3 regions of the Micromonospora sp. CA-248089 genome follow, and region 2 is predicted to be linked to each of the others. Evidence: riboswitches for the same ligand, from Rfam matches in the RefSeq annotation. Region 2 holds a riboswitch; each other region holds the start of a gene.
The links. Region 2 has a riboswitch for cobalamin ahead of metE (5-methyltetrahydropteroyltriglutamate--homocysteine S-methyltransferase). Riboswitches for the same ligand answer to the same signal wherever they lie in the genome.
Positions count from the first base shown of each region.

Region 1 (2,256 bases), 1.4 Mb from region 2:
GAACGCCTCGCCGTACAGGTCGGGCAGTTCCGGGGCGTCCGAGGGGTCGACCAGCGACCACTCGCCGTCGGCCTCGACCCGGCGCATGAACTCGTCCGGGATCCAGTTGGCCAGGTTGAGGTTGTGCGTACGCCGGGACTCCTCGCCGGTGTTGTCCCGCAGCTCCAGGAACTCCTCCACGTCCGGGTGCCACGGCTCCAGGTATACGCAGGCCGCGCCCTTGCGCCGGCCGCCCTGGTTGACCGCCGCCACTCCGGCGTCGAGTGTCTTGAGGAACGGCACGATGCCGTTGGACCGCCCGTTGGTGCCCCGGATCAGCGCGCCCCGGCCGCGCACCCGCGACCAGGCGATGCCGATGCCGCCGGAGAACTTCGACAGCTTCGCCACCTGGTGGTACCGCTCGTAGATCGAGTCCAGCTCGTCGCGCGGCGAGTCGACCAGGAAGCACGACGACATCTGGGTGTGCCGGGTGCCGGAGTTGAACAGCGTGGGGGAGCTGGGCAGGTAGGCCAGGCTGGACATCAGCCGGTAGAACCCGACCGCCTCGCCGGGGGTGCGGGACAGCCCGCAGGCCACCCGCAGCAGCCAGTACTGCGGCGTCTCCACCACCAGCCGCGTCTGCGGGTGCCGCAGCAGGTAGCGGTCCGCCACGGTACGCAGTCCGAAGTACTCGAACCGCCGGTCACCGTCCGGGTCCACGGCGTCGTCGAGCTTGCGGGCGTGCCGGGCCACGAACTCGGCCGTCTCGTCGCCGATCAGCCCCAGCCCGTGGGCGTACGCGATCGACTGGCTGAAGCTCGCCACGCCCTGGCCGCGGACCTCCTTGTCCACGTACGCGGCCAGCAGCCGCGCCGCCAGCTTCGAGTACTGCGGCTCCTCGCCGATCAGCTCCGCCGCGGTCTGGATCGACAACCGGTCCAGCTCGGCGGTGGTCGCCCCGTCGTAGAGCCCGCTGATCGTCTTCGTGGCCACCCGCAGCGGGTCCACCTCGTCCAGGTCGGCGACCCAGCGCTCGACCGCCCGCACGATCTTGTTGACGTCCACCGGCTCGGTGTCGCCGTCCCGCTTGCGTACCCGCATCGCGAGCCGGCGGGGCTCGGACCCGCCGCCGGTGGACGGGGGACTCTCCTGCACGACCGTCATGACCTCTCCTCGCTGTCACCGTCTGGAGACGGCGGGAGACGCCAACGGGCGCGGCGCAGGGCCGGCCCGGCTGCTGGCGTCGGTCGTCCCGCGCGACCTCCGACCGCCGTACGCGGAGGCGCACGGCGCGCTGGCAGGTCTTCGGACTCGTGGGCCCGACCGGGGTCGCCGGTCGCCTACCGGCCGTCGCTTCCCAGGCCGGTGGCCCAGTGCTGTTGACGGCTGTCGTTCCCACTCACCGCTGCGGGGCAGTCCCGGATTCCCACCGGGTTCCCTCTTGCCTCGGCCCCGCCCGTGAGGACTCGGCCGAACCAGCTGCGGCACCACCATATATGGCGGTGAGGGCGGTTGGGCAACACCAGATGTCGTGTCGGGCGTGTCGGATGGATCTCGCTGTCCACAGTGCCTACCCCCGATGCCGGCGCTCGCCGCCGGGCGCGATACTCGGCGTATGGGGAATACCGGACGCCGCTGGGCGTGGGTGGCGGTCCTGCTCGTCGGCGTCGGGCTCCACCTGCTGGTGCTGGAGACACTGGCCGGCACCGGCACCGGCACCGGCACCGTCACGTTCGTGCCGGCGCTGATCCTGCTCGGCGCGTCCGTCGCCCCGGCCACGTTCCTGGCCTTCGCCCAGAGCCTCCCGGGCCGCCGCCCCGTCCCCGGTTCCGTCGTCGGCGTCGCCGCGCTGCTCGGCGGCGTGATCGGCGTGGTCGCGGCGGGCTGGCTGGAGTACGACGCGCTGCACCGGCTCGGCGTCCTGCCGATGGCGCTCGTCGGCCTGGCCGAGGAGACCGCGAAGCTGATCGTGCCGGCCGGCATCCTGCTGCTGTGGCACCGGCACCGGTCACCGGCGGAAGGGCTGGTGATCGGCGTGGCCTCCGGCGCCGGGTTCGCCGCGTTGGAAACCATGGGCTACGCGTTCGCCGCGTTCGTCGGATCGCAGGGCAACCTCGGCGAGGTCGAGCAGACGCTGCTGGTACGCGGCCTCACCGCGCCCGCCGCGCACCTGGCCTGGACCGGGCTGACCGCCGCCGCGTTGTTCGCGTTCGCCGCCGCGCCCGGCGGCCGGAAGCTGGCGGCGTTCCTGCTCACCTTCGCCGCCGCCGTCACGCT
Region 1 covers NZ_CP192016.1:2,734,520-2,736,775, forward strand. Annotated here, with positions in the region: gene ACQP26_RS12935 (ribonucleoside-diphosphate reductase subunit alpha) at 1-1,143, opposite strand, end outside; cobalamin riboswitch at 1,259-1,475, opposite strand; gene ACQP26_RS12940 (PrsW family intramembrane metalloprotease) at 1,595-2,256, shown strand, end outside.
Region 1: linked by a shared signal. The riboswitch ahead of ACQP26_RS12935 (ribonucleoside-diphosphate reductase subunit alpha) and the one ahead of metE (5-methyltetrahydropteroyltriglutamate--homocysteine S-methyltransferase) in region 2 are both predicted to bind cobalamin.

Region 2 (2,256 bases):
TCGAGAGTGGTCTCGGCGGACAGGTCCACCGGCACGTGCAGAAGCGAGCACGAGGTGGACACGGTGACGTGGTCGGCGAGGGCGGTGACAGCGGCACCAGCCGCCACGGCGGCGCGCAGGTCGGTACGCCAGACGTTGCGGCCGTCGACGAGGCCCGCGACGATCGTCTTGCCGCGCAACGGGCCCGCACCGGCCAGCCGCCGCAGGTTGCCGGGCCCGGCCACCAGATCCACACCAACCGCTTCGACCGGCGTGTCGAGCAGGGCGGGCAGCGCGTCACCGATCTCGCCGAAGTAGGTGGCGACGAAAATCGCCGGCCGCTGTTCCACCGCGCCGAGCCGGGTGTACGCCTCCCGCAGCGCGTCGATCTCGGCGGTGCTCCGGTCGGCGACGTAGGCGGGTTCGTCCAGTTGCACCCATCGCACGCCCGCCGCGGCGAGGGATCGCAGGATGTCGGCGTACACGTCGACCAGGTCGGTCAACCGGTCGAGCGGATCGCCGCCCGCCTCGGTGGGCTTGGCCAGCAGCAGGAATGTGGCCGGACCGACCAGCACCGGCCGGGTGTCGATTCCCAGCTCGCGGGCCTCGCGGTACTCGCGCAGCGCCTTGTCGGGATTCGCCGCGAAGGCGGTGTCGGAGCCGATCTCGGGAACCAGGTAGTGGTAGTTGGTGTCGAACCACTTCGTCAGTTCGAGCGCCGGCTCGGCGTCGACACCCCGGGCCATGGCGAAGTAGGTGTCGAGATCGCCGAGGCCGAGACGGGCGAACCGGTGTGGGATCGCGCCGACGGCGACGGCCGTGTCCAGGACGTGGTCGTAGTAGGAGAACGTGTTGGACGGGATCGCGTCCAGGCGCGCGTCGCGCAGCGTCTGCCAGACCTCCGCCCGCAGCACGGCAGAGGTCGCCGCCAACTCCTCGGCGTCGATCCGACCCGCCCAGTAGGCCTCGACGGCCTTCTTGAGTTGCCGGTTGCCCCCGATACGCGGATAGCCCAGCACGGTGCTCTGACCGAATGCGGTACTCATGGAGATCCCTTCCCTCGAAGCACACGAGGCCGATCGGGGCAGGGAGGGAAGGGGTACAGGCGGCGTACCGGCTTCCGCACCGGCCGTCCCGAGCGACCGTCGGCGGCGCACACCGGACGGTGTGCGCAGTGCGGGCAGGTCTTCGGACTCGCGGGCGCGACCGGTCCATCCGGTCACCTACTGGCCGTCGCTTCCCAGACCTCACGGTCCAGTGCTTCGATGACGGCTGTCGTTCCCACTCACCGCTGCGGGGCAGTCCCGGACTCACACCGGGTTCCCTCTTACGACGCCGCACCCTTCACGGGCACGGCGAACCAGCACCGTTGTCCATCGTATGGGGCGGTGAGCCGACGTGGTCGGCGCGTCCGCCCTGCGGGACGGCGAGCCGTCGCGGCAGCGAGGTGCCTGCGTGCGACGAGAGGGCCCGAGCGGAGCGGAGAACGGCCTCCGCCGGCTCGCCCGGCGCCTGACTCGTCGTCCGCCGGCCTGCCGGTGGCGGGAGCGACTCGCGGTCGGCCCCCGCCCCCGTCGCAGGGCCGGTCAGCCCTTGCGCCACTTCTGGCTGGCCGTGCCCGTGCAGTCCCAGAGCTGGAGCCTCGCGCCGTCGTTGCCGTTCCGGTCCTTGATGTCGACGCACTTGTTGGCCTGAAGGTTGACCAGGTCTCCGGCCGCGTTCAGGGTGAACTGCTGAGCGCCGGTGCCGTTGCAGGTATAGAGCTGCACCACCGCCCCGTTGGCGGTGGACCCGGCGTCGACGTCCATGCACTTGTCGTTCTGGCTCTTCAGGGCAGTGCCGCTGAACGTCCACTTCTGCGCGTTGGTGTTGTTGCAGTTCCACATCTGCAGCGGCACGCGGTCGACGAAGTTGGAGCTCGGCACGTCGATGCACTTGTTGTTCCAGTTGCTGACCACGGGCACCCCGGTGGTCGGGTTGCCGCCCCCACCGCCGGTGAACGGGCTGAGGATCAGTCCGGCCGAACGGGGGTCGCCGTCGTGCACCAGTGACTCGAATCCGCCGACGTCGTCGAAGGCGAACGCGTACGCCCGGCCGTCGGTCATGTTGGCGTGGATCAGGCGGGCGTACTGGTTGGTGGGGTTGCTGCGGTAGAAGTCGGCGGCGTTCGTGCTGGGCTGGGTGTCGACGGTGCCGAGCGTGCCCCGGTTGAGGGCGGCGCAGAGCGTGCGCGAGATCGGGCCGACCACCTGGTCGTTCGGCGCGGGCAGGTCGCCG
Region 2 covers NZ_CP192016.1:4,111,255-4,113,510, forward strand. Annotated here, with positions in the region: gene metE (5-methyltetrahydropteroyltriglutamate--homocysteine S-methyltransferase) at 1-1,025, opposite strand, end outside; cobalamin riboswitch at 1,142-1,359, opposite strand; gene ACQP26_RS19350 (beta-1,3-glucanase family protein) at 1,566-2,256, opposite strand, start outside.

Region 3 (2,256 bases), 1.4 Mb from region 2:
CCGCGAGCGGCCGCCCGCGTCCGGGACGCCGGTCGTGCCGGCGTCCCGGGAGACGGCAGCGCATCCCGGCTGAGCCGGCCGCCCGGCGCCGCGCCCGCCCGCAGCCCGTCAGCCGGCGGCCAGCCGGACGCCGAGCGCGACGAAGGCGACAGCGCAGAGCCGGTCGACCCGCCGCGACCAGCGGCTGTCGCCCCACCGGCGGGCGAACCGCCCGGCGCCCACGCCGAGCGCCAGGTCCACGGTGAGCTGCACCGCGACGAACAGCACGCCGAGCAGCACCAGCTGCGCCGCGACCGGGCCCGCCTCGGGCCGGACGAACTGCGGCAGGAACGCCACGCTGAACAGGATCATCTTCGGGTTGAGCAGGTTCGTCAGCAGCCCGCGCCGGAACGCCCGGCCGCCCCCGCCGTCCGGCCGGTCGGCGGCGGCGCCGGCCGGCCGGCGCCGCGCAGCGCCCGCAGACCCAGCACGATCAGGTACGCCGCGCCCGCCCACCGGATCGCGGTGAACAGCACCGGGGACGCGGCGATGACGGTGGCGAGCCCGGCCACCACGGCGGCGACGTGCACCGCCTCCCCGGCGGCGACGCCGAGCGCGGCCACCGCGCCCGCCCGCGCGCCGTACCGGGTGGCGTTCGCGAGCACGAACATCATGTCCGGCCCCGGGGTGAGCATGAGCACCACGATCGCGGCCAGGTAGCCCGCGAGCGTGGCGGCGGAGAGTCCGAGCACCGCTCAGCCCTCCCCGGCGCCGTCGAGCAGGGCCCGGCGCAGCGCCAGCCGGTGTTCGCGCCGGATCTGCGCCTCCCGGTAGCGCCGCCGGTCGCCGTCGGTCTCGGTGCGCAGCGGCGGCACCGGCCGGGGCTGGCCGTCGTCGTCCACCGCCACCATCACCAGGTGCGCGGTCGCCACGTCCACCGGCGGCACCGCGCGGTCCCACCGATCCGCGCTGACCTTCACCGCCACCTCCATCGAGCTGCGGCCGGCCCAGGTGATCCGGGCGTCGACGTGCACCACGTCCCCGACGCGCACGGCGCGCAGGAACGCGGTCTCGTCGATGGCGGCGGTGACGGCCGGACCGTCGGAGTGGCGGGCGGCGACCACCCCGGCGACCGAGTCGATCAGGTTGAGGATGCGCCCGCCGTGGACCGTGCCCATCAGGTTGGTGTGGTGCTGGTCCATGATCTGCGACAGGGTCAGGTGCGAGGCCGACGGTGGTCGGCCGGTGAGCGTGATGGTGTCGGGCACAGTGCGGTTCCGTCCTCGCAGAAGCGGACCGCCGACCGGCCGGGGTGTGCACGTCGAGGGCACGCCGACGGCGTACCGCGCGGCGTGTCACCCGCCCGACCCACCCGCGAGGTCGACGGCGGCGCGCACCGGTGGTACGCGCGACGCGGGCAGGTCTTCGGACTCGCGGGCGTGACACGAGGTCGCCTACTGGCCGTCGCTTCCCAGGCCGGTGGCCCAGTGCTGTTGACGGCGGTCGTTCCCACTCACCGCTGCGGGGCAGTCCCGGACTTACACCGGGTTCCCTCTTACGACACCCGGCCGTCGCCGACCGGGTGAACCAGCGCTTCCCGCAGCGTAGCCCAGCGTCCGGGGCCGGCGGCACAGGCGTCAGGCCGGCGCCGATCCCGTCACAGCGGCCAGCGGCGCCGCGCCGAACGACACCGCGAACCGCTTGCACCAGATCGACACGCTGCGCAGCCCGTCCAGGTCCACCGACGCCGGGATGTCGTACACCTGGTCGCCGATGTTGCCCTTGAGCCGGCCCAGCTCGACCCAGCGGCCGTCGTCGAACACCTGCCAGCCCGCCCGGCCGGGCAGCACCTTCCGGTCGGTGAGCCAGACCCGCAGGTCCGGACCGTCCGACGTGTCCAGTCCGCGCAGGAGCAGCTGGCGGCGGCCGTCGGCGAGACGGACCAGCTGCGCCCGGCCCGACGTGTCGTGTTCGTGCGTGACGAAGTCCCCGGCGGCGAGGACCACGTCGGCGGGCGGTGCGACGGTCGGCGGCGGGCCGCTCGTGCCGGCCGGCTGCGGCTGCGGTTCCGTCACCGACGGCAGCGCCTCGCGTACCTCACGGTCGGTCACCAGCCGCCACGGCTGGAACAGGTACAGACCCACCGCGAGACCGGTGACGGCCACGACGGCGAGCCCCGCCAACACCACACGTCTTCTGCCCATGCTCCGACGGTAGGCCCGGACCCGCCGCAAAGATCTTTCCGTCCGCTTACGGGTCGACCGCGGGCCGCCGTGC
Region 3 covers NZ_CP192016.1:2,736,869-2,739,124, forward strand. Annotated here, with positions in the region: gene ACQP26_RS12940 (PrsW family intramembrane metalloprotease) at 1-73, shown strand, start outside; gene ACQP26_RS12945 (LysE family translocator) at 109-351, opposite strand; gene ACQP26_RS12950 (LysE family translocator) at 372-731, opposite strand; gene ACQP26_RS12955 (acyl-CoA thioesterase) at 735-1,247, opposite strand; cobalamin riboswitch at 1,379-1,586, opposite strand; gene ACQP26_RS12960 (DM13 domain-containing protein) at 1,617-2,183, opposite strand.
Region 3: linked by a shared signal. The riboswitch ahead of ACQP26_RS12955 (acyl-CoA thioesterase) and the one ahead of metE (5-methyltetrahydropteroyltriglutamate--homocysteine S-methyltransferase) in region 2 are both predicted to bind cobalamin.